Hoeflea sp. 108: one gene and its partner. Each later gene encodes a partner of the first gene's protein in a complex. Links are inferred from orthologs where the notes say so. Each region holds a gene or a part of one and is shown on either strand. Other genes may lie near its edges.

Region 1 (16,248 bases):
GCGCACTGTCGGGATCAAGTTTGGCGAGTTGCGACAGATCGATGGTGTCGATCAGCGCCGAGAAAACCTGGCTCTTGGTATCGTAATAATTGTCGCTGCGCTCGCGCTGAGGCTTGCGTGGCTCGTGTGCGAAAGCCGGCGTGGACTCGACCATGCGACGTGGAGCGGCGACGGGCGCTGCCGGCGCAGGTGCAGCCGGGCGCGGCGCTGCCAGGGTGTCGGCGGGTGGTGCGGCGGGCGACGGCTGCGTCGCAAGCGGACGGAAACTCGGTGCCGAACGGCCGCCGTCGTCATTTCCTCTCTTGCCAAACATGATCGCCTGCTACCTCCGCCTGACGGCATCACTTCTTCCGGGACTTGAGCCGAGCGAGAACTCCACCCAATCCGGTCTGCTTCTTGACCTTTGCTTCCGAACGTCCGGTCAGCACATGTGCGATCTCGTTGATCATCTGCGTGACCGGGCTCTTGGCATCCATTTCGCCGATCATGCGGCCATTGTTGGCAGCATTGCCGAACAGCAGCGGGTCAAAGGGGATCACCGACATCGGAACGATGCCGAGCGGTTCGGCAAAATCGGCTGCCGATATCTCCGGGCGCTTGGGCATGCCGGCCTGGTTGAGGATGAGGCGCGGCGGTGGATCGTTCGGCCGCAGGCGCTTGAGCATGTCGACAAGGTTCTTGGTGTTGCGCAGGTTGGTCAGCTCCGGCGTCGCGGTGATCACCACCTCGTCGGCCCTGACGAGCGTGGTCTTGCTCCACCCGCTCCAGATATGGGGAACATCGAGCACCAGCAGCGGCGTCGTGCGCTGGGCGACATCGATGATCGGCGAGAAGGCCTCGGGATCGAAATCGTAGACCCGCTCGAGCGTCGACGGGGCCGCAAGCAAAGACAGGTGCTCCGCGCACTGCGCCAGCAGGCGGTCGAGATAGACTTCGTCCACGCGCTCGGGCGCGAACACGGCCTCGGCGATACCCTGCGCGGGATCCTGGTCGAAGTTGATGTTGGCAGTGCCGAAGGCCAGGTCCAGATCGGCGACGACGACTTCCGACTTGAACAGGCTCGACATCGCCCAGGCGACATTGTGGGCAATGGTCGAGGAACCGACACCGCCCTTGGCGCCGACGAAAGCGATCGAGCGGCCGATCGGCTCGGCTTCGGGGTCGACGAAGATGGAGGAGATGACGCTGACAATGTCGGCGGTCGACATCGGCGCCACGACATATTCGGACACGCCCGAGCGGATCAACTCGCGATACAGCGCCACGTCGTTGTAATGACCGATCACGACGACCTTGGTGGTCGGGTCGCAGAACTCGGAGAACTGATACAGCGCGTCGAGCAGGCCCTTGGGCTCACGGCGCGATTCGAGAATGATCAGGTTCGGCGTCGGCGAGCTGCGATAGACGTCGATAGCCGTCTCGATGCCGCCCATGTGCACCTGCAGATGGGCCTTGGCCATGCGCCGGTCTTCGCCAGCTCTTTCTATGGGCCCGGAAACGCTTTCGGTTTCGCAGAATGCCTGGATCGAAATACGCGGCACAGGCCGAAGCGCCTGCATCACAGCCATATCCTGCTGCGACAGCTCCGCATTCTCGGACTGGGAATCGTAGGCCAGGTTGCTCATTTTCCCGTTCTTCCCGTAACTGGCACGATCAATAAGTCACTTCCGACGCGTCGATGAATTCGCCTGTGATCGCGCGCTTGCGATAGACATCGATCACCACGCCACGGTTTTCGGCGTCGATCGCTGTCTGCTTGCGCGGCCCCAGCAGGTCGGCCGGATTTGCGAGCTGAGCGGCAAGGTTGTTCTGATACGAGCAACCGAAATTGGCGTAGTGCTTGTTCTCGGCCGTGTTCAAAACGTCCTCGGGCCAGCTGCCGCAGCGATCTGTCTGGGCGCGCATGGCGGTATAGGTCACGCGGATCGGCGACGCCGCGTCCGCATAGGCCGCCTGGTAACGGACGATGGAAATACGGTTCGACGGCACGCCGTTCTTGGCAGCTATGCGCATCAGTTCGCGCGAGACCGTCGTGGCGGCCATATCGTTGGAAGCGCCTGTTGGCGCCATGATGGTCAGAGCAGGCGAGGTGCGACGGTCATATTCGCTGAGATAGCCGACGAAGGTCTCCGCCTGCCCCCTGGAAATGCCGCGGTCTGTGTTGCCGACCGGAATGTCGATCGTCTGGTTCTTTTCGGCGATGACGATCGGATGGTTGGTGCGGTAGTCATCCGGAATGGAACCGACCACGACGCTGTCGCGATTGGTGGCGCAGCCGGCGAGGAGCGCAACCGCGGCGGCCGCAAGAAGCGGGCGGACGATGCGCGACATTTCCGATCCCTTGCGGGCGGTCTTCTGCGCGGCGTTGATTGTTGCCTGAGACATGCCCCGATCCCCGATCATTTGTAGATGAAGCCGACGACGCCGTGATAGCGGCCCATGGGCTTGTCCGTCTTCATCGTGCCGTAGACACGATTGACGCGGCCAAGGAACATGCCGGCGCCGTCGCTGGCGGCGTTGAAATTGTCGTCTGGCCTGGCCAGTTCGTTGCGCGCCACCGGGCGGGCCAGATAGGGCGTCACAATGATCACCAGTTCGGATTCATTGCGAACGAAGTCGCGGCTGCGGAACAGAGTGCCGAGCACGGGAATCTTGGACAGCCCCGGCAGGCCGTTGATGGCCTGGCGCATGTCATCACGCACCAGGCCGGCGATCATCATCGAACCGCCGGATGGAAGTTCAACGGTGGTATCGGCCAGTCGCTTGCGGATGGACAGTGCAGTCATGCCCGGCTTGTTGAAGGCGTCACCCCGCCTGAAGCCGCCGGAAAGACTGACCGAACCTTCCGTGGTCGGCTCTGAAACAGACGTACGGATCTTCAGGCTGATACGCCCCGGCGACAGCACGACCGGCTGGAACTCCAACCCGATGCCGTAGTCGATCTTCTCAATCTCATAGGTATTGCCGTCCTTCTGATTGGTGACGATATTGTACTCGCCGCCCACCTTGAACGTTGCCTTTTCACCCGAGATTGCCGTCAGCGTCGGCTCGGCCAGCGTCTTCATCACGCCGGCCTGTTCCATTGCGTTGACATAGGCGTCCAGCAGGGACGTACCGAGCGATATCTGCGAAGCACCCAGCGGCTTGCCGAGGCCAGGGATGCTGTCGCTGATCGCGCCCCAGCTGATGCCGTTCGCTTCACCCGAACCAATCATGTTGACACCAAGCTGCTTCATCACCGTGCGGCTGACTTCAGCCACGGTGACCTTGAGCATCACCTGGTCCTCGCCGATGATCTGCAGGAGGTTGACGATCTTGCTCTTCTGGCGGACCTGGTCGGGATTGTTGATATCGACGCCACCATTCTGCGAACCACCGGACGCGGTCTGCGAGTATTGGCCCGTAGTCGCTTCACCGCCTGTGACAAAGATCGTTGCCAGGTCTACCGCACGCTTGGAGTCAAGCGGCGTATCGACCGTGCCGGTCAGGACGACGTTGTCGTTGATCAGTTCGACCTTGATCTGCGAATTGGGAATGAAACGCTTGATGTAGTCCTCGAGGCCGGCGACGTCGCGCTCTACGGCCAGATCGAGGCTGACGATCTGTTCACCGTTGGGGCCGAAGACGAAGATGTTGGTCTGTCCGACGGCCTTGCCGAACAAATAGATGCGGCGCGCCGTGCGGGTGACGGCATCGGCGACCGTCGGGTTGGCGACCAGGATGTCATAGGCGTCCGACGGCAGGTCGATGACCACCGATTTGTTGAGGCCGAGCTTGACGCGTTGGCTCGCTGTGTTCGATCCCACCTGGGCCCGCGATGCAGCCTCGGCGGTTGCCGGTGCAAATGCCGCAGGCTCAGCTGCGAGGGTAGCGATCATCGCGACGGTCGTGGCGAGCAGTCTCGTGCAGGACTTCATTTCTGTACTCCCGATTCCGAGATTTCGCCCGACTTGATGAGGCGCACGGTGCCTCGCCTGCCGCTGCTGGAGACGAGGTAGTCGGCCTCTGTCAGGTCCTTCTGCTGAGCGTCTGCCACCGAACGGAGTGCCAGGGTCAATCTGTCGGCCATCTGCTGGGCGACGGTGATGATCTCAGCCTGCTGCGCCGTCAGTTCCAGCGTGGCTGTTTGGCCCACCTTTACCTTCTTCCCCTCCTCATCCTCCTGGATGGTCTGGTCGATCGCCAAAACCCGGATGTTCTGCAGGATTGTTTCGGTGGTGAAGCCGGCGCCGGATTTGGAAGCATCGTTTCGGCGCGTCATGATGACGTCGACATAGTCGTTCGGCAGGATGAAACCACCGGCCGACGTATCCGCCGAAATCGTTGTCGCAACTGCTCGCATGCCTGCCGGCAACACCGACGACATGAAACTCTGACCTTCGCCGACAAGCTTCGACTTGCGCAGCGGCTCACCGCTGTACATCGTCAGCCGCGCGACGGAACTTTTGAGCTTTTCAACCGCATCCGGGTCTGTGCTGCGGGTAATGAAGGCAGGATTGACCGCATCGCTCGGCCAGGGCTGCCAGGCGATGTTGCTTTCGATCACGCCCCCCATCGGCACGTCGCCTGTGAGCACGAGAACGTCGGTAAGTGCAATCTGGGGCTGCTGCTGCACGCTGGATTCGACAGCGGCCTCGGGCGGAGGTGGCGCGGACATGTTCTTGGCCACATAGCCAGCACCGCCCGCAGCGGCCACTGCCACGCCAAGTATCATCAGTCGCGATGCAGCCATTGTCCGAACCTCGCCCTGGCAACCCATGAAGCCAAGCCGGACTTTGACTAGACAAACGTCAAATTATGGTTAACGCGATGCTTATGGACATGATTAACGGACAGTTACCCGTCAGATCGCATCATTGTGCCGAAAGTCGCTCGATAGCCCAGACCATCAGCGGAGACGAGGGATAAGTGAGAAGACCGGCGATCCCCAGAGCGATCCCGTAAGGCACTCCACCAGCGTCCTTGGACAGATTCCTGAACACAACGCGCTGACTTGTGACGGCCGAAAGCATGGAGCTGCGATAGGCCAGGATAGCAAGTGTCAGAAAACCACCGAGCACGGCGGCGGTCAGCAGATATTGCATCAAGGGGATGCCGAACCCCATCCAAACCCCGGTTGCAGCAATCAGCTTGGCATCGCCGCCGCCCATTCCACCCAGTGCGAACAGCGAAAAGGTCACCAGCAACAACAGGCCGCCGGCGGCGAAATGCATTCCAACCTCGACCCAGCCCATGCCAGTGAGGGGCGCGACGACAAGGAAAACGCCGAGCAACAACAATGAGACACGGTTGGCAATAGTCATCGACATGATATCGGACAGCGCCGAATAGACCATGCAGAACGGAAAGACGACCAGGATCAGCGCTTCGAGCATCGAGAGACCCAATTGCTAGCTTGAGGAACAACTCTATGGCCAGCGGATTAATCTGACGTGAAGTCGCTCAAGCGCCCATAAATGCAAGAAGGCCGCCAAAGGCGGCCTTCTGTGCGCACCTAACAAGTACGCTGTTTGACAGATATTAACTTACGGGGTGGTGGTACCAGCAGCGTCGATCTTGCTCGAGATCGTCGTGAACTTCGTGTTCAGCGACGTACCGACAAAGCCGGCACCGGCGATGATGGCAACTGCGATGAGGGCGGCGATCAGACCGTATTCGATGGCGGTCGCGCCGGATTCGTCCTTCACAAAACGTGCGATGAGTTTCGACATCGTATGCTCCTTGCTCCGTGTTACAGCACTTCCGTCACGATTTCTTTTGTCGTTGATCGGATGACTGCAACCTATCGGGGAGCCGTTTCGATCGACTTAAGAAACAGCCTTAGCGAAACCTTTCAGAGTGCATTGCAGCCGCGTGGTTAACCGCCAGCTAAAGTAATCGGCGCGATTTGTGCGGGCAATTTGGATGGCTTCGCCGAGACCGGGCCAACTGAACTGGCCGCCCTCAATTCACCCAAGAGTTGAGGCCCCAAACGGCTTAACCCTTGGTTCACCAAAATCGTTCATCTTCCGTTGAGCAGCCTGTCCGTCCAGTCACCAGAGGCATTTCAATGGCAAGGTCGAGAACCCTCATTTGGGCATTCGTCGTCATCGCGTCGGCGAGCGCGGCCATTCCTGCGTTGGCTGGAGCCGGCATCGAAGTGACAATGAACCAGGCCAAGATTGTCCGGCTGGCAAGGCCCGCCGACACCATCGTGGTTGGCAACTCTGCCATCGCCGATGCCTCGGTCCAGGACGCATCGACGATCGTTCTCACCGGCAAAGGCTTTGGCGTCACCAATCTGGTTGTGCTCGACGCCGAAGGCACGCCGATCGTCGACGAGCAGGTGACCGTCAGCCGGCACGCCGCGTCGTCGGTTCGCATCTACAGGCGTTCCGAAGTGCAAACCTTGTCGTGTACGCCATATTGCGAAGGTGCTTTCAAGAGCGATGCCGAACGCATGTCGGAAAGCGAGATGAGCGGCCAATAAGGCTTGCGGCGTCCGACGACATCGACGGCCTTTCGTTAGCGCACGGTAAAGATATTCAGTGTAATTTTCCGTTTCATCCAAACTCGGCCTAAATGGCTTTCCGCTAATGTCCGCCGGGCAATGGGGCGGCCTGGATATGAACGGCACTGCAACTTCAATGAATCAGCACGAAAAAACCGAGCGACGGGGGTTCTTCGCGCGGTTCTTGCGTGACCGGAACGGTAGCGTCGCAGTCGAATTCGTCATGCTCGCGATCCCTTTTTCGATGCTCGTTTTTGCAATCCTTGAAAGCTGTATTGCGTTCGCCGGCCAGCAAGTGCTGTCGAATGCGGTCGACGAGGTAGCGCGCGAACTGCGTACCGGCCAGGTCAGCAGGAATGACGTCAACGAGATCGTGATCAAGCAGAAGATCTGCGGCCGTCTCGAAGTGCTCGTCGCCAAGGGATGTCCCGGCTTGTTGGTCGACCTGCGCAGCTACGCGACGTTTGCCGATGCGGCCAAAGAACGGATCAAGCTGACCAGTGACAGAGACATCGACACAACAGGCTTTGGCGTCGCACCAGGCCCGGCGCTGTCCAAGAACATGTTGCGGGTATTCTACAAATGGCCCGTCATCACCGACTTCATGCGCGCCTCCATGTCGAACCTGAAGGACAATTACACGCTGCAGTTCGCCACTGCCACATGGCAGAACGAGCCGTTCAATGACAACTGACCCGAACCTCGAGCCTGGAGAAATTCAGACAATGAAAAGGCGCGCATTCCTGGCCGGGATCGAGGCGATCGGCGGGTCTGTAACGGCATGGTTCAGGCACGCCGGAAAGCTGGCCTCCGATCGACGCGGCGTTGCAGCAATCGAGTTCGCGTTCGTCGCGCCAATCATGCTCTGCCTGTACTTCGTCACGATGGAAGTCTCCCAGGCGATCGAAATCAACAAGAAGGTCAGCCGTGTCGGCTCCATGGTTGCCGATCTGGTCACCCAGCAGCAGGATATTTCCGTTTCCGAGGTCAACGGCGTGCTGAAGATCGGCGAGTCGATCCTGCAGCCCTACAATCGCAGTTCAGGCAAGATCACCATCACCGCCATCGAGATGTCGACCGATGCCACCCCGACTGTAAAGGTCGCATGGTCGCGGAAACTCGTCGATGGAGTTACCAGCACGGCCCTCCCCAAGGGGACGCCGACCACCGTTCCGCCTGCCCTGCTGACCCCCGGCGGTTTCCTGATCCGAGTCGACAGCGATCTTGATTACAAGCCTGTCATCGCCTGGGCTGCAGAGGACAAACCGGTGCTGGGCCTTGCAGCGGCATTCGACACCATTCCCATGACCGAAACCTACTATCTGCGCCCGCGCCAAAGCGCTACCGTGCCCTGCGCTGACTGCTGAAGTCCCCCGGAAGACCGGTCGACTGCCGTCGGCCTCGGTTGGCGCGTGCCGCCCGATTGCCAAGTCAGGCAGCTGATCTTATGTCTGGACGAGAGCAATTCCGGGAAAAGTATAAAGCGGTTTTCCATCCGGAATTGCGTCAAGACAATGAGCCGGCAACCGGGAACCCGACATAGATGGCGCGTGCATTCCTGTTCGTACTGGATTCCTTCGGCATCGGCGGCGCGGCCGACGCCGAGCTGTTCGGCGATACCGGCTCCAACACGTTCCGCCACATAGCGAGCGCTTGCGCCGAAGGCCGCGGTGAACGTGAAGGCCTGCGCAGCGGACCTCTACATATTCCGAACATGACGGCGCTCGGCCTCGGCGAAGCGTCGAGGATCGCGACCGGCTTCAGGTTCGGCGGCGACACCGGGCTTGCCCCCGGCGCCGTCTTTGGCGCGGCACAGGAGATCTCCAGTGGCAAAGACACGCCGTCGGGTCACTGGGAAATGGCCGGCGTGCCCGTGACCTTCGACTGGGGCTATTTCCCGCAAGAAGTTCCGGCCTTTCCCGCATCGCTGACGGACGCGATCATCCGCGAAGGCGAGGTGCCCGGCATCCTCGGTGATTGCCATGCGTCGGGCATCGAGATCATTGAGCGCTTCGGCGAGGAGCATGTCCGCACCGGCAAGCCGATCTGCTACACGTCAGTCGACTCCGTCCTCCAGATCGCCGCCCATGAGACCCATTTCGGCCTCGAGCGGCTCTACGAGCTCTGCAAGGTGGTGCGCCGTCTCGTCGATCCGCTCAACATCGGCCGAGTTATCGCCCGCCCCTTCATTGGCGAGAGCCGCGAGACCTTCGAGCGCACGCCGAACCGCAGGGATTACGCCACGCCGCCGCCTGAGCCGACGCTGCTCGATCGCCTGACCGAGCGAGGCAGCAAGATGATCGCCATCGGCAAGATCGGCGACATCTTCGCCCATCGCGGCATCTCCGAAGTGCGCAAGGGCGTCGGCAACATGGCAATGTTCGACAAGGCGCTCGGTGCCATGGACGATGCCGGCGACGGCGATCTGGTCTTTGCCAATTTCGTCGACTTCGACACCGAGTTCGGCCATCGCCGCGACGTGCCTGGCTATGCCGCAGCGCTTGAAGCCTTCGACAGGCGCATTCCCGAAGCATTGGCAAAGCTCAGGCCCGGCGACCTCATCATCTTCACCGCCGATCACGGCAACGATCCCACCTGGCGCGGCACCGACCATACGCGCGAGCGCATCCCTGTCATCGGCCTGGCGCCTGGCCTTGCCGGCGGCGACGTCGGGCTCAGGCTCAGCTTTGCCGATATAGGTGCGACCGTCGCCGAACATCTTGGCCTGCCCGCTGGTCGGCACGGAACCTCATTCTTGAAATCGATCGACGCCCATGCCTGAACTGCCCGAAGTCGAAACCGTCCGGCGTGGTCTGCAGCCGGTGCTCGAGGGCGCGCGCATCGAGCGTGTCGAGACCCGCAGGCCAAACCTGCGCTACCCCTTCCCCGAGCGCTTCTCGGAACGGCTTGCCGGCCACCGGATCGCCTCCCTCGGCCGCCGCGCCAAATACCTGACCGCCGACATCGAGGACGGACCGCTGCTCATCTGCCATCTCGGCATGTCCGGCTCGTTCCGCATCGAGATCGAGGCGGACGGCACGGCGCCCGGCACGTTCCACCACGAACGCTCCAAGTCGGAAGCCCACGACCATGTCGTCTTCCATGTCGAGGACGCCAAGGGCGCACCGGCCCGCGTGGTTTTCAACGACCCCCGACGCTTCGGCTTCATGCTGTTTGCCGAGCGCAACGGCACGGAACATCCCATGCTCGCCGGCCTCGGCATCGAGCCGACCGGCAACAGCCTCGACGGCGCGCTGCTGGCGGAACTCTTCCGCGACAAGAAGGCGCCGCTGAAGGCCGCACTGCTCGACCAGCGGCTGATCGCCGGCCTCGGCAACATTTATGTCTGCGAGGCGCTGTGGCGCGCGGGCCTGGCGCCGACGCGTGCTGCCGGCAGCATCGCTGGATCGGGCAAGGCGGCCCGCGCGAAAGCAGAGTTGCTGGCGACGTCGATCCGCGACGTCATTGCGGATGCCATTGCCGCTGGCGGCTCGTCGCTGCGCGACTATATCCACACGGACGGTTCGCTCGGCTACTTCCAGCATTCCTTCTCGGTCTACGACCGGGAGGGCGAGCCCTGCACGCACAGCGGCTGTGCGGGCCATGTCGAGCGCATCGTCCAGAGCGGCCGTTCAACCTTCTATTGCCGCCAGTGCCAGCGTTAAGATAGAGCGGAGCCACATCTGGTTGCACCTACAGCGCCGCGCATCCAATTGGACGTGCAAAGGACGCTGTAGCATATTGAAATCTGTGCATGATCCTTTCCGAAAAACGATCCCGTTTTTCGGGGTCATGCACTAGGGAGAGCGGCATGGCCTTTGAAACCATCATCGTCGAGACACGCGGCAAGGTCGGGCTGATCACCCTCAACCGCCCGAAGGCGCTCAATGCGCTGAACTCCCAGGTGCTGTCAGAACTTCTCGCCGCAACCGCGGCCTTCGAGGCCGATCCCGCTATCGGCGCCATGGTCATCACCGGCTCGGAGAAGGCCTTCGCCGCCGGCGCCGACATCAAGGAGATGCAGGCGAAGTCCTATGTCGACGCCTACATGGAGGATTTCTTCTCCGGCTGGGAAGTCTTCGCCCGCAACCGCAAGCCGATGATTGCCGCGGTTGCCGGCTATGCGCTGGGCGGCGGCTGTGAGCTCGCCATGATGTGCGATTTCATCATCGCTGCCGACAGCGCCAAGTTCGGCCAGCCCGAGATCACGCTGGGCGTCATGCCCGGCATGGGTGGCTCGCAGCGACTCACCCGCTTTGTCGGTAAGTCGAAGGCGATGGACATGTGCCTGACCGGGCGGATGATGGATGCCGCCGAAGCCGAGCGCTCGGGGCTGGTGTCGCGCGTCGTGCCGGCGGGCGAGCTGATCGAGGAGGCGATGAAGGCCGCCACCAAGATCGCCGACTTCTCGCTGCCGGCCGTGATGATGTGCAAGGAGGCGGTCAACCGCACCTACGAACTCACGCTCGCCGAGGGCCTGCGTTTCGAACGCCGAGTCTTCCACTCTATGTTCGCGCTCGAAGACCAGAAGGAAGGCATGGCGGCATTTGCCGAGAAAAGGTCTGCGAATTTCCGCAACCGTTGACTTGAATCGCGTTGACGCGCCGGGCAAGCTGAACTATAAGCCGCACCAACCGAGGCGGCCTCAGGGACGCCCGAGCAGTTTTTGCGCTCCGCGGGAACCCGCTCGCGCCACCACAGAGATCAGAAGAGAGGCACAATGGCCAACACCTCCTCGGCCAAGAAGGCTACCCGCAAGATTGCCGCTCGTACCGCGGTGAACAAGAACCGTCGGTCGCGCGTCCGCACCTACCTCCGCAAGGTCGAGGAAGCCCTGGCTTCCGGCGACAAGGCCGCCGCTCAGGCCGCCTTCGTTGCAGCCCAGCCGGAACTGATGCGCGCTGCCACCAAGGGCGTGCTGCACAAGAACACTGCCTCGCGCAAGGTTTCGCGACTGGCACAGCGGGTCAAGGCGCTTTCCGCCTAAGCCCTGCAAGCAATTGGATTTCTGAGGAACCCGGCCTAACCAGCCGGGTTTTTCTTTGTCTGAAAAAGCCTCAAAAAGCAGTTCCAAGCAGGCCCTCCGGGACACCTTTGAGGCCTCAAGAAGTTTGCCGGCATATGCGGCTATTCTCATAAGTACAACTGCCACAAGCAGCCTCGCCCCAGACTCACCGTGGCAGAAATTCACCTTTAGATTCATATAGTTGTGAATGGTCATCCACAGCTTGTTCAAGTCCCTGCCGGACTCTGGGGGACAAGTTGGTGTCAAGCGGATTCTTTTAAAATTTTTTGCCACGGGCGCAGGTTTTTTTCGCGCACCGGAAAAGGTTTTGAATCACAACGGCTTTGGCTCCGCAGAGCCTCTTCAGGGCGGTTGAATCCACTCCAGACCAAACCAGATTCATTAAAAACGGGTTAGAGTCGGCCTTGCCCTGTCCACAGCGATTTTTGTAAGGTCCAAGCATCGAAGGGACGGGCTCTAGCCCTCTGCCAAGCCTTAAAAATCGGCGGCATTCTCGACGTGGATAGATTCCGCGTACGGGGGAGGTTTGCCTCCTTCGAGCTTATGGGGCGTGTGGGGATACACGGCATGGTGAGTGAGATGTGGCGCGCCGGCGTCTTCGCCGGACGGTTACGCTTTTGCCTGGCGCTGCTGCCCCCACAGCGCTGACGGTCCGAATGCGCCTCACGGCGCGGCGGGCGGGGACAGGGGGCTCGGCCGGAAACGGCATGCATCCCAGATGAATATTCCGGCGGAGGCGCAAGCGGCGCACCCCCGCGCGGACAACGAGGACCAAAGGTTAGGGATTGCGAGAATGCAAAGCGGCATCGAAAGCGAAGCAAAGGCAGGCTTTCTGTTCACCGGCGAACTGATCGAGGGAAATGAAGTGGCAGCTGTCAGCGCCGCAGAAAAGAACTTCGACCGCGTCAAGACGCAGCTCCAGGTGCGTCTGGGCAGCGAGGTCTTTTCGAGCTGGTTCGGCCGCATGAAGCTGGCGGAAGCCTCGAAGGGCGTTGTGCGCCTTTCGGTGCCGACGGCTTTCCTGCGCTCATGGATCAACAGCCACTATCTCGACCTCATTTCCGAGCTGTGGCGCCAGGAAGAGCCGCAACTGCTCAAGCTCGAGATCATCATCCGCACGGCGACCCGTGCTACCCGCGCAGCCCCAGAGAGCGAAGCTCCGGCGATGCGCAAGCCGGTGCGCCAGACGCAAACGGCCCTTTCCACCAGCACGGTGGCCGCCGGTCGCACCGAGCGCCCTGCGCCGGCCCGCAGCGGCGCTGCCGAGACCGAGTTCAAGCAGAGCGTGCTCGGCTCGCCGCTCGACCCGCGCTACACGTTCCAGTCCTTCGTCGAGGGCCCGTCGAACCGCGTCGCACTTGCAGCCGCCCGCGCAGTCGCTGAATCGAACTCGCGCTTCAACCCGCTGTTCCTCCACGCCACTGTCGGCCTCGGCAAGACGCACCTTTTGCAGGCGATCGCCGCCGAGTCGCTGCGCCAGAACCCGAAGTCGCGCGTCGTCTACCTGACGGCCGAATACTTCATGTGGCGCTTTGCAACGGCGATCCGCGACAACAACGCACTGACGCTCAAGGAACAGCTCCGCGACATCGACCTTTTGATCATCGACGACATGCAGTTCCTGCAGGGCAAGTCGATCCAGCACGAGTTCTGCCATCTCATCAACATGCTGCTCGACTCGGCCAAGCAGGTCGTCGTTGCCGCCGACCGTCCGCCGGCAGAGCTGGAATCACTCGAGCCACGCGTGCGCTCGCGCCTCAATGGCGGCGTGGCGCTGGAAATGTCGACACCCGACTTCTCGATGCGCCTGGGCATGCTCCAGCAGCGTTTCGCCGGTGCCAAGGCCGAAGACCCCAACCTGGTCATCGACTCGGAAGTCCTCGCCCATGTCGCCCGCACCGTCACCGGCAGCGGCCGCGAGCTTGAAGGCGCGTTCAATCAGCTGATCTTCCGCCAGTCCTTCGAGCCACAGCTGTCGATCGAGCGCATCGACGAAATTCTCGGCCACATCTATCGCTCGGGCGAGCCCAAGCGCGTCCGCATCGAAGACATCCAGCGCATCGTCGCGCGCCACTACAACGTGTCGAAGACGGAGCTTCTGTCCAATCGCCGCACGCGCACCATCGTCAAGCCGCGCCAGATCGCCATGTATCTGTCGAAGGTGATGACCCCGCGCTCGCTGCCGGAAATCGGCCGTCGCTTCGGTGGACGCGACCACACGACCGTGCTTCATGCCGTGCGCAAGATCGAAGATCTGTCGGGCGGCGACAACACGCTGGCACAGGAACTCGAGCTGCTGCGCCGCCTGATCACCGATCAGGCCTGAGCCTTTTGCCGGCAGCAGACCAAGCTGCCGCTCACTTATCCCCAGAACGCCCGCGCAACCGCCTCAAATGGCTGCGCGGGCTTGCCTTTCCGGGCTTTTTACTGTCAGACTCGCGTGAAATCCGATCGTGTTGCGGGCTTCCCCGGGCGCAGACCGAGCCCGTGAGCCCGCACCTTCATAGAAGCGAGCCTGTTTCGTCATGCGTGTTATCCTGGAACGCTCCAACCTGTTGAAGTCCTTGAACCACGTCCACCGCGTGGTCGAACGGCGGAACACCATTCCGATCCTGTCGAACGTGCTGCTGAACGCAAATGGCGCGAGCCTGGAGCTGAAGGCGACCGACCTTGACCTCGAGGTCTCGGAAGCGACGCCGGCAAGCGTCGAGCGCGCCGGTGCCACGACAGTGCCCGCCCACCTGCTCTACGACATCGTCCGCAAGCTGCCCGACGGCGCCGAGGTAATGCTCAAGACCGATGAAGACGGCAACGCCATGTCGGTGATCTCGGGCCGTTCGAGCTTCCGGCTCCAGTGCCTGCCGCAGTCCGATTTCCCCGAACTTTCGGCCGGCTCGTTCTCCCACATCTTCCGCCTCGATTCGCAGGCGCTGAAGGGGCTGATCGACAAGACCCAGTTCGCCATCTCGACCGAAGAGACGCGCTACTACCTCAACGGTATTTTCCTGCACACGATCGAGAGCGGCGGCAAACTGATGCTGCGTGCGGTCGCCACCGACGGCCACCGCCTCGCCCGCGCCGAGGTCGAGGCCCCGGCAGGCTCCGAGGGAATGCCGGGCATCATCATCCCGCGCAAGACCGTCAGCGAGATCCAGAAGCTGCTCGACGCTCCTGATGTCGCAGTGGCCACCGAGCTGTCCGACACCAAGATCCGTCTCACCATCGGCAGCGTCATCCTGACGTCCAAGCTGATCGACGGCACCTTCCCCGACTATCAGCGCGTCATTCCGAGCGGCAACGACAAGAAGTTGGTCATCGACCGCCAGAGCTTCGCCCAGGCTGTCGACCGCGTGTCGACCATCTCGTCGGAACGCGGCCGAGCCGTGAAACTGTCCATCACCGACGGCCAGGTAACGCTCGCCGTCAACAACCCCGATTCGGGCAGCGCCACCGAAGAGCTCGCCGCCGACTATTCGTCGGACCCAATCGAAATCGGCTTCAACGCCAAGTACCTGCTCGACGTCGCCGCCCAGCTTTCGGGCAACGAGGCGCGCTTCATGCTTGCGGATGCCGGGTCGCCCACGCTCATCCATGACACAGCCGACGAGAACGCTCTCTACGTGCTGATGCCGATGCGCGTGTAGCGCCCGGACGCCCGTGCAGGACTTCGAAACGGGGGAGACGCGGAAACGTGCCCCCTCGACGCATATCAGCAAGCTCACGCTCACGGACTTCCGCAATTACAGTTCGATCTCGCTCGACCTCAGGCCGGGCGCGGTGGTGTTCACCGGTGAGAACGGTGCCGGCAAGACCAACCTGCTCGAGGCGATCTCCTTCCTGACGCCCGGACGCGGCCTGCGACGTGCGCCCTACCCCGACGTGGCGCGCGAGGGCAGTGCCGGTGCCTTCGCCGTGCATGCTTCGATCGAAGGCCCATTCGGCGATGCCGAAATCGGCACCGGCACCGCACCAGAAGCGGCGGGTGAGGCGGGCCGGCGCGTGCGCATCAATGGGGCCACGGCCAAATCGGCCGACGAGATGCTCGAATGGCTGCGAGTCGTCTGGCTGACGCCGTCGATGGATTCGCTGTTCACCGGGCCTGCCGGCGACCGCCGCCGCTTCCTCGACCGACTGGTGCTGGCGATCGACCCGGCGCATGGCCAGCGCGCCCTCGACTATGAAAAGGCGATGCGTGGCCGCAACCGGCTACTGTCGGAAGACCGCCGCGACCGCAGCTGGTTCGAGGCGATCGAAACCCAGATGGCCGAGACCGGGGCAGCGATTGCCGCCGCCCGCGTCGAGATGGTGCGGCTGCTCACCGCCATGATCAGCAGGCTGCCTGAAACAGGCCCCTTCCCGCAGGCCGATCTTGCTCTCTCGGGAACGCTCGAAGAGAGCATCGGCCGCATGCCTGCGGTCGAGCTTGAGGAGCATTTTCGCCAGGCGCTGGCCCAGGGCCGTGAGCGCGACCGTGCTGCCGGCCGCACACTTGAGGGCCCACACCGCTCCGACCTGCTTGTCCGTCATCGGCCGAAGTCGATGCCGGCGGAACTCTGCTCCACCGGCGAACAGAAGGCACTTCTGGTCGGCATCGTCGTCTCGCATGCGCGACTCACCGGCGAGATGGCGGGGGCTGCACCGATTCTCCTGCTCGACGAGATCGCCGCCCATCTCGATCCCGGTCGGCGGGCGGCACTGTTTTCGATTCTCGACGAACTCAATTGCCAGGCCT
Region 2 (9,310 bases), 1.6 Mb from region 1 along the record:
CATCGCGACATCGTTGCCCGTTTCGGCCGTTTCCCGCACCGCAACTTCCTGCTTGGACGCGAATCCACACCGCAGGAAATCGCGTTTCTGGAAAGCGGCGGGTTCTCAGGCTAGCCGGGCTCAGAGCTCCAGCCGCATCAGCGGACGGCCCGGCTTGCGCTCGGCCGCCCTGATGAAGCCGGCTTTTTCGAAGACCCTGCTCGAGCCGACATAAAGGCCGACCGAGCGCGAATCCTTGGACTGGTCCATAGGGCACGCCTCCAACACCTTCGCACCGGAGCTGCGCGCGAACGCGATACCCGCATCGACAAGCTGGTGGGTCAGGCCCTGGCCGCGCGCCTTGTTGCGAATGAAGAAACACGAGATCGCCCAGACGGCGGCGTCCTTGGCATCTTCGGGCGAAAATGGCGCGGACGCCCTGCCGGAATTGTTGAACTCGGGCACGTCGGCGCGCGGACCGACCTGCATCCAGCCAACCGCTTGACCACCCTCGAAAGCGAGCAGGCCAGGCGGTGGACCGGCCTCGATGCGCGCCTTGATGTGATCCTTGTTGCGCTCGCGCGTGCTCTCGCGGCGCGCGGCCGGCGGCAGCCGGAAATAGGTGCACCAGCAGCCGTAGCACGCGCCCTGCTTGCCAAACAGGTCCTCGAAATGTGGCCACATGTCAGGGGTCAACGGTGAGATGACATCAGTCACGGCATAACTCCCTCACCCCGGCTTGTCGTCGCAGGTCTGCTGGCATAAAATCCGATTTGTTCTCTTTATGTTCGCAGCGATGACGATGCCTGTCAACGACCCCAGCCACGGTTTCTGCCGCGACTGCCTGAGCCTTCAGCGTGGCTCGGGACCACGTTGCCATGCCTGCGGCAGCCCGCGACTGCTGCGTCACCCCGAGCTCTACCGGCTGCAGATCGCCCATATCGACTGCGACGCCTTTTATGCGGCGGTGGAGAAGCGCGACAATCCCGCGCTCAAGGACAGGCCGGTCATCATCGGCGGCGGCAAGCGCGGCGTGGTGTCGACGGCCTGCTACATCGCTCGCATCCATGGGGTGCGTTCGGCAATGCCGATGTTCAAGGCACTGGAGGCGTGCCCCGAGGCAGTCGTCATCACGCCTGACATGGAAAAATATGTCCGCGTCGGCCGCGAAGTCCGGGCGATGATGCAGGCGCTGACGCCAATGGTCGAGCCGCTGTCGATCGACGAGGCCTTCCTCGACCTCGCCGGCACCGAGCAACTGCACGCCCTGCCGCCAGCGCTGGTGCTGGCGCGCTTCACCGCCGCGGTGGAAAAGGAAATCGGCATCACAGTCTCGGCCGGGCTCTCCTACTGCAAGTTCCTCGCAAAGATCGCCTCGGATTTCCGCAAGCCGCGCGGCTTTGCCGTCATCGGCGAAGCCGAGGCGCCTGCTTTCCTTGCTCAGCAGCCGGTGACGATGATCTGGGGCGTCGGCAAGGCATTTGCGGCGACGCTGGAACGCGACGGCATCCGCAGCATCGGCCAGCTCCAACGGATGGAGCTCAACGAGCTGATGCGGCGCTACGGCACGATGGGCAGCAGGCTCTATCACCTGTCGCGCGGCCAGGACGACCGCAAGGTGTCGCCCGATCAGGAAGCCAAGAGCGTGTCGGCGGAAACGACCTTCGACACGGATCTCGCCTCGTCGGACGAGCTGGTGCCGGTGCTGCGGGCATTGTCCGAAAAAGTCTCGGCGCGGCTCAAGAAGGCGGGCATTGCCGGCCGTACCGTGGTGCTGAAGCTCAAATCGCAGGACTTCAAGCTGCGCACCCGCAACCGCCAGCTCGCCGACCCGACCAAGCTTGCCGACCGCATCTTCCAGACCGGGCTGCAACTGCTGGAAAAGGAAACCGACGGCACCAAGTATCGCCTGCTCGGCATCGGCGTCAGCGATCTCTCGGACGACCAGCGCGCCGATCCGCCCGATCTCGTCGACCTTCAATCTCGCAAGCGCGCCCTGGCCGAGGGCGCCATCGATTCGCTGCGCGACAAGTTCGGCCGCAAGGCGGTCGAGACCGGCTATACCTTCGGCAAGGGCAGGAACGCGCACCCGCCGGAACCGCTTGACGATTGAGCCAGGCAGTTTGACCTAGGCGGCCTTCTGGACCGAAGACACGGTGCCCATATTGTCGACCACGCAGATATAGCGTTGGCCCGAGGCGTTTACCTCCACCTGATAGCGGTTGGCGTCGAGTTGCGACGAGCCGATCGGCAACGCCTTGTCGGCGGCGACGCCTGCAGACTGCGCTGCCGCGCTGGCGCAGATCAGCTGCAGGTCGGCGGGCGCGGTCTGGACCGTGGTGCGGGCCATATCCTGCGGCTCGGGTGCGGTGGAACTGCATCCGCTAGAAATGACAGCGGCAAACAGGCCTGCAGTGGCAGCAATGATCGTTCGCATTTCATCCCCTCGTCGAATGCGCCTGACTGTCAAAACGGCCCCGCCTACACTCCCTTGTAGAGGGCAGCACCCTGCATCAGCACCACGACCTTTGCTCCCACCTGGACCTGGGCGTGCAGGTCGACGATGTCGTCGTTGTTCATGCGAATGCAGCCCGAGGACACATCGAGGCCTATGGTCCATGGCTCCGGCGTGCCGTGGATGCGATAGATCGTGTCCTGGTCGCCCTGGTAGAGATAGAGCGCCCGTGCGCCCAGCGGATTGTCGGGCCCCCCGGGCATGCCGCCGGCAAACTTCACCGCGTTGGGATCGCGCGCCACCATTTCGGCCGGCGGCGTCCAGGTCGGCCATTCGGCGGTACGGCCGACGCGCACGATGCCCGCCCAGCCAAAACCTTCGCGGCCGACGCCGATGCCGTAGCGCACCGCCTTCAGGCCGGGCAGCACCAGATAGAGAAAATGCTGGTTGCCATCGATGATGATGGTTCCGGGCTTTTCAGCCGTGCGGAAAGTGACGATCTGCCGGCGAAAAGCCTCGGGAACCTGGCCATGGGCCGCGTAATACTGGCGGGCCTTCTTGCGGTCGTAGTTGACCCATTTGTGCGTCTTGGGGTCGAAGACCTGCGTGGCAGAGCCTACCTGGGCCAGGGCCGCGCCAAGCCCCAGGGCAGTCGCGGCAAAGAAAACCCAGGCAAGCCGTGTCCGGCGACGCTTGGCCACGCCACGTCCGATGTCTGCGTTCGAACCGGACCTCATTGAAGCCATCCCTTCACGCGATCCTTGTGCTCGGCCACCCATTTCAGCGCATAACTTGCCGGATCCTGCTGCTCGACCTCGATGGCGTAGCTCATTGCCGTGATCTCCTCGGGCTTGAGATCCATCTTGTCGAGGAAGCTGGCAGCTGCCGGCAGGCGCTTCGCAAGCGACGCGGCATAGGCGAGGCTGAAACTCGAAGGCTTCCACGCCACCGGCGCATCGGACTTGGAAAGCCACATCGGATCGTCGGCCTGCAGCACGACGTTCCATTTGGCCGGATCGTAGGGGGGCTCGCTCAGCTGCTTGATGTCGTGAAGCTCGAAGACGTGGTGCGGACTGTAGCAATAGAAGGCAATCGGCCTGTCGGTCGCCACGGCCGCGTCGATGCCCGACATGGCGACCTCCTCCGGCATCTCGAGCAGCGTCATCGTGTCGGCATAACCATAACTCTTGGCCCTGATGCGCTCGACATCGGTCGAAAGCCAGCCGCGGGCGCCGATCCACATCTCGCCCTTGCCGTCGCCGTCGGTGTCGAACAGCTTTGCCTTTTCCGGATCCTTCAGATCGGCAACGTCGCGAACGCCTTGGTCATAGGCCTTTTGCGTGACGCACAGACCTTGGGTGGCAGCGACATCATGCTTGCTCAGATGCACGGTGCCGCGCTCGTCGACGTATTTCTTTACCAGCGGATCGAAGTTCGGCCGCCAAACCTCTGGATAGACGTCGATTCCGCCGCCATCCAGCCCGGTGAACGCAATAAGCGTCCCCATCTCCTGGACATCGACCTTGATCTTCAGCGCATCTTCGAGCGCTGTCTTGATGATGTTGGCAGTGGCCTGCCCCGAAGGCCAGCTCGGCATCGCCACGACCATGTCGGCAGCCTGGGCGGAAGCGCTCCCGCCACCAAGCAAAGCCGCAACGCAGATACCACGCAACAGGGTCTTCATCTTGACCGCCAGCCTCGTTTCCGCTGTCCGGCAGGATTTATTTATAAGATGATTAAGTCAAGCGGCGTTGTGTTGTTGAGGCCGGCAACAATCTTGCGAGAAAATCAGGCCGGTCGCGCCTCGATGACATCGATACGACCGGCCGGCATCACCCTGGCGAGGCTGAATCCCGCTGCTTGAAACAGGCGCGCAAACTCGTCTTCGGTCCGTTCCTGACCGCCTGGAACGGCCAGCATGTTGAGGTCGGCGAACTTGGCGCGCGCGCCTTCGTTTGGCGGTGCCAACACCGCTTCCAGCACAACCAGCTTGCCGCCCGGCCTGATGGCCCGGCGGCAGCTTTTGAGGATGGCGATCGAGCGCTCGTCGTCCCAGTCGTGCAATATCCATTTCAACACATGCGCATCAGCGCCTTCTGGAACCGCCACAAAGAAATCGCCGCCAACCGATGTGCAGCGATCGGCCACCGATGCCGACCGAAGCAAAGGCCCCGCCCCCTCCACGACTTGCGGCTGGTCGAACAGAATGCCCCGTTGCGACTGATTGTGCGCCAAGATCGCCGCGAGAAGGGCACCCTGGCCGCCGCCGACATCCATGACGAGTTCGAAGCCGCTGAAGTCGTAGGCCGCAAGCACGGCAGCAGCCAGCGCGGGCACGAAGGACGACATCGCCCGATCGAAGATCACGGACTCCTCGGGATGGTCGATGCGGTATTGCCAGACGCCTGTTCCGTGCGCATGGGCGAATGCATTCTCGCCGGTGCGCACGCTGTGCAGCAATTCGCCCCACGCGTCGCGATAATAGGCGCGACCGACCATCCGCGCCCATGGGGCGACGGAATGTTCCGCGTCGGACCGCAGGCCCTGGCCGAGAGGCGTCAGCGAGAATTGTCGCGCTCCCCCTTCATGCAACACGCCGACTGCAGCCAGCGCCCGCAGGAGCCGGTAAAGCGACTGCGGGTGGGCGTCCACCAAGGCGGCGAGCTCGTCGCTCGAACACGCTCCTTTGGAAAGGTGATCGGCGATGCCGAGAGTTGCGGCGACACAGATCGCCTGTGACAGCTGGTACCCGTTCACCATCTGCATGAGGTCTGCTGCGGCGGCCTTCTCGTCCATGACGACGCCCTCTCATTGGCTGGCCAAGCAAGTTGCCAAGATACCAGCGGCTGTTGGCTGCCGCAACGAAGCGTGGACTTTGGTAGCTGAAGAAAATTCCGGCTGCAGTGTCGATTCTGCGGCCTTCTGCTCGTCGTGTTGGCAGAGTAGGCTCGGACAATGGTGTCCGGCCTCAAGTTTCGGGAGCGAAATCAATGCGTTTCATGTTCGTGGTCAAGGCTAGCAAGGACTCCGAAGCCGGCGTCATGCCGCCGGCGGAAATGATCTCCGCCATGGCCGACTATCATGGGGAATTGGCCAAGGCCGGCGTGCTGCTCGACGGCAGCGGCTTACAGCCGAGCTCCAAGGGATGGCGGATCACCTGGGCGGGCGGCAAGAAGACGATTACCGATGGACCTTTCGCGGAAACCAAGGAGCTGATCGCGGGCTACACCATCATCCAGGTGAAGACACGCGAGGAAGCCATGGAATGGGCGAACCGCTTCCCCAACCCGCAGATCGAGAACGGGCAGATCGAGGTACGCCAGATGTTCGACCTCGAAGATTTCGAACCCAGCGAGGGCATCGACCGTTTCCGTGACATGGGCATCGCCCAAGACAGGAAGTAGATGGCTGCGACCGATAGCCATTCGTCCGAGCCGATGCCGTCTCTCGACGGGAAAGCCGAAGACAGCGTTGCCAGAAGCCGCGCGACACACCGGACCATCGAAACCGTGTTCCGCATGGAGCGGGCACGGATCCTGGCAGCGCTTGCCCGCTTCACGCGCAGTGTCGACCTGGCCGAGGAATTCGCCCAGGACGCGCTGATCGCAGCGCTTCGCAACTGGCCGGAGGCAGGCATTCCCGACAAGCCGGGCGCATGGCTGATCGCCTCCGCCAAGCGGCGGGCCATCGACCATTTCCGTCGGGCCAAGATGGCTGAAGGAAAGCTCGCCCTGCTCGGTATAGATGCCGAGGCGGAGGTGACTGTCGAGCCGCTTGAGATCGACGACAATCTGGGCGACGAACTGCTCGCGCTGATGTTCGTGTCCTGCCACCCGGTGCTTTCGACCGAAGCGCGGGTGGCCTTGACCTTGCGGCTGGTCGGCGGCCTGAGCACGGAAGAAATCGCCCGCGCCTACCTCGTCTCCGAAACCGCGATGGCGCAGCGCATTGTCCGCGCCAAGCGCACCCTGTCGGACGCCGGCGTGCCGTTCGAAATGCCTGGCTACCCCGATCGCGGCGAGCGCCTGGGCTCTGTTCTGGAGGTGCTCTATCTGGTCTTTAACGAGGGGTACTCCGCCACCAAGGGCGACGACTGGATGCGGCCGCAACTGTGCCAGGAGGCGATGCGGCTCGGGCGCATGCTTGCCGGGCTCGCGCCCGACGAGCCCGAGGTCCACGGCCTGATCGCGCTGATGGAGATCCAGGCGTCGCGGCTGCCGGCGCGCAGTGATGCCGAAGGGCGGCCGATCCTGCTGCTCGACCAGAACCGCGCGCGCTGGGACCATCTGCTGATAAACCGCGGGCTCGCCGCCCTTGCCAGGGCACAAGCCCTGCCCCGTCAGGGTCCGTATACACTTCAGGCGGCCATTGCCGCCTGCCACGCCCGGGCGCATACGGCCGAAGAGACCGACTGGCCGCGCATCGCCGCTCTCTATGCCGCACTGGCCGAGCTTGCGCCATCGCCCGTCATCGAGTTGAACCGGGCCATGGCGCTATCGATGGCATTCGGGCCGGCGGCCGGGCTGGAGCTTGCCGACCAGCTTGTCCACGAACCCGCACTGCGCAACTACCACCTGCTGCCAAGCGTGCGTGCCGATCTGCTGATGAAGCTCGGCCGTTTCCGGGAAGCGCTCGGCGAGTTCGAACGGGCGGCGGCGCTGACCCAGAACGAACGCGAGCGAACCATGCTCATGGAGCGCGCGCACAGCTGCCGCGATGAGTTGGCCCGCAAGAGCGGCAACGTCCATCGATGACCAACTGCCGCCAAGCTAGACGAGCTCGACCTCGACCACTCCCGGCACGGCGCGCATAGCCGATGCAATCGACGGGGTGATGCGGTAGCGTTCGCGCAGCTCGATCTCGATTTCGCCCTGCGCCTCACCTTTGAGCACGATGAAGCTGACCTCGCCCTCGCCACGCGTCGTCAAGTGATTGGACAGCGTGTTGAGGGGGGCCGCATCACGCACGAAGATGCGCAGGGTCTTCTGGACACGGCTTGCCTCGTCCTCCAGCGATTGCACCGTCTGGATGCGTAGGCTGACGCCCTCCGGCCGGTCTTCGGCAGCCACCGTTATGACCACCGATTTGCCGGGCTCACAGAAGTCGCGGTACTGCGCCAGCGTCTCGGAGAACATGACGGCCTCATACTGGCCTGACACGTCCGAGAACTGGACGATGCCCATCTTGTTGCCGGTCTTGGTCTTGCGCTCCTGCTTGGTGGTGACGGTGCCCGCCAATCGTCCGGCAGTAGCGCCACGCTTCACGGCCGCTGCAAAGTCCCCCCAGTTCTGGACACGCATCTTTTCGAGCGCCGACTTGTATTCGTCGAGCGGATGCGCCGAGAGATAGAAGCCGACCACCTGGAACTCGCGGTGCAACCTGTCGGCTGCCAGCCAGGCGTCGGTCTGTGGCAGGTGCAGCACCGGCGCCTGGCCGGAGAAGGCGCTGCCGAAGATGTCGGACTGGCCGAGCGTCGCATTTTCATGGGCCAGCGATGCCAGGCCCATCATGCGCTCGATACCGGCCATCATGGCGGCACGCTCGTGACCGAAGCAATCGAGCGCGCCGGCCATGATAAGGCTTTCGAAGACGCGCTTGCCCACCACCTTCGGATCGATGCGCTCGCAGAAATCGGCGAGGCTCGCGAAGGGCTTTTCCGCGCGCTTGGCGACGATGTGATGGACGGCCGCTTCGCCCACGCCCTTGATGGCGGCGAGCGAGTAGAAAATCTTCTTTTCGCCGACCTCGAAATCGCGATAGCTGGTCATGACCGACGGCGGCACGACCTCGATGCCGAGGCGCATGGCATCCTGGCGGAAGTCGTTCAGCTTGTCGGTGTTGGACATATCGTAGGTCATCGAGCCGGCGAGGAACTCGACCGGGTAATGCGCCTTGAGATAGGCCGTCTGGTAAGAAACGATGGCGTAGGCGGCTGCGTGCGACTTGTTGAAGCCATAGTCGGCGAACTTTGCCAGAAGGTCGAAAATGAAGTTGGCCTGCGGCTTGGAGACGCCGCCTTCCATCGCACCGGTGACGAAGCGCTCGCGCTGCTTGTCCATTTCGGCGCGGATCTTCTTGCCCATGGCGCGGCGCAGAAGGTCGGCTTCGCCGAGCGAATAGCCCGACAGAACCTGGGCGATCTGCATGACCTGCTCCTGGTAGACGATAACCCCTTGGGTCTCCTTCACCAGGTAGTCGATCTTCGGATGGATCGACTCGATCTCCTCCTCGCCGTGCTTGCGGGCGTTGTAGGTCGGGATGTTTTCCATCGGGCCCGGGCGGTAGAGCGCCACCAGCGCGATGATGTCCTCGATGCGATCGGGCTTCATGCCGATCAGCGCCTTGCGCATGCCGGCACTTTCAACCTGGAAGATGCCGACCGTCTCGCCGCGCGACAGCATGGCGTAAGTCTCGGGGTCGTCGAGGGGGATCAGCGCAAGGTCGATGTCGACGCCGCGGCGGCTGATGAACTGCACCGCCTTCTGCAGCACCGTCAGCGTCTTCAGGCCGAGGAAGTCGAACTTCACCAGGCCGGCCTGTTCGACATATTTCATGTTGAACTGGGTAACCGGCATGTCCGAGCGCGGGTCTCGGTACATCGGCACCAGCTCGGACAGCGGACGGTCGCCGATGACAATGCCGGCAGCATGGGTCGAGGCGTGGCGGTACAGGCCCTCCAGCTTCTGGGCCATTTCGAGCAGCGTCTGCACGATCGGCTCGCGCTCGGCCTCCTCGGCAAAACGCGGCTCGCCCTCGATCGCCTGCGCCAGCGTCACCGGGTTGGCCGGATTCTGCGGCACCATCTTGGTGAGCTTGTCGACCTGGCCGTAGGGCATCTGCAGCACGCGGCCGACGTCGCGCAGCACCGCGCGCGCC

What was found.
Region 2: the proteins of dnaN (region 1) and B015_RS0111120 are in contact, whole or in part, in a solved structure (PDB 1OK7), measured with the Escherichia coli proteins. The link is inferred for Hoeflea sp. 108 from one-to-one orthologs.

Annotation. Positions count from the first base shown.
Region 1 is NZ_KB890024.1:655,531-671,778, reverse strand. The notes cover bases 13,326-16,100. They hold dnaN (DNA polymerase III subunit beta), read left to right. Parts: upstream 13,326-14,041; coding sequence 14,042-15,160; downstream 15,161-16,100. Other genes in these bases: recF (DNA replication/repair protein RecF), read left to right, coding at 15,174-16,100; dnaA (chromosomal replication initiator protein DnaA), read left to right, coding at 13,326-13,842. Also shown: B015_RS0103290 (CpaF family protein), read right to left, coding at 1-313; B015_RS0103285 (CpaE family protein), read right to left, coding at 342-1,625; B015_RS0103280 (CpaD family pilus assembly lipoprotein), read right to left, coding at 1,654-2,385; B015_RS0103275 (type II and III secretion system protein family protein), read right to left, coding at 2,400-3,878; Flp pilus assembly protein CpaB, read right to left, coding at 3,914-4,732; B015_RS0103265 (prepilin peptidase), read right to left, coding at 4,854-5,375; B015_RS0103260 (Flp family type IVb pilin), read right to left, coding at 5,526-5,711; B015_RS0103255 (pilus assembly protein N-terminal domain-containing protein), read left to right, coding at 6,050-6,469; B015_RS0103250 (TadE/TadG family type IV pilus assembly protein), read left to right, coding at 6,606-7,184; B015_RS0103245 (TadE/TadG family type IV pilus assembly protein), read left to right, coding at 7,174-7,857; B015_RS0103240 (phosphopentomutase), read left to right, coding at 8,034-9,272; mutM (bifunctional DNA-formamidopyrimidine glycosylase/DNA-(apurinic or apyrimidinic site) lyase), read left to right, coding at 9,265-10,155; B015_RS0103230 (enoyl-CoA hydratase), read left to right, coding at 10,302-11,075; rpsT (30S ribosomal protein S20), read left to right, coding at 11,211-11,477; more of dnaA, read left to right, coding at 12,310-13,325; more of recF, read left to right, coding at 16,101-16,248. UniProt on the Escherichia coli protein: Confers DNA tethering and processivity to DNA polymerases and other proteins. Acts as a clamp, forming a ring around DNA (a reaction catalyzed by the clamp-loading complex) which diffuses in an ATP-independent manner freely and bidirectionally along dsDNA.
Region 2 is NZ_KB890024.1:2,266,445-2,275,754, reverse strand. The notes cover bases 1-2,927. They hold B015_RS0111120 (DNA polymerase IV), read left to right. Parts: upstream 1-763; coding sequence 764-2,092; downstream 2,093-2,927. Other genes in these bases: B015_RS0111110 (L,D-transpeptidase), read right to left, coding at 2,461-2,927; B015_RS0111115 (hypothetical protein), read right to left, coding at 2,108-2,416; B015_RS0111125 (GNAT family N-acetyltransferase), read right to left, coding at 121-696; B015_RS0111130 (DUF924 family protein), read left to right, coding at 1-114. Outside these bases: more of B015_RS0111110, read right to left, coding at 2,928-3,171; B015_RS0111105 (glycine betaine ABC transporter substrate-binding protein), read right to left, coding at 3,168-4,118; B015_RS0111100 (methyltransferase), read right to left, coding at 4,223-5,230; B015_RS0111095 (YciI family protein), read left to right, coding at 5,425-5,838; B015_RS0111090 (RNA polymerase sigma factor), read left to right, coding at 5,839-7,188; dnaE (DNA polymerase III subunit alpha), read right to left, coding at 7,204-9,310. UniProt on the Escherichia coli protein: Poorly processive, error-prone DNA polymerase involved in translesion repair and untargeted mutagenesis. Copies undamaged DNA at stalled replication forks, which arise in vivo from mismatched or misaligned primer ends.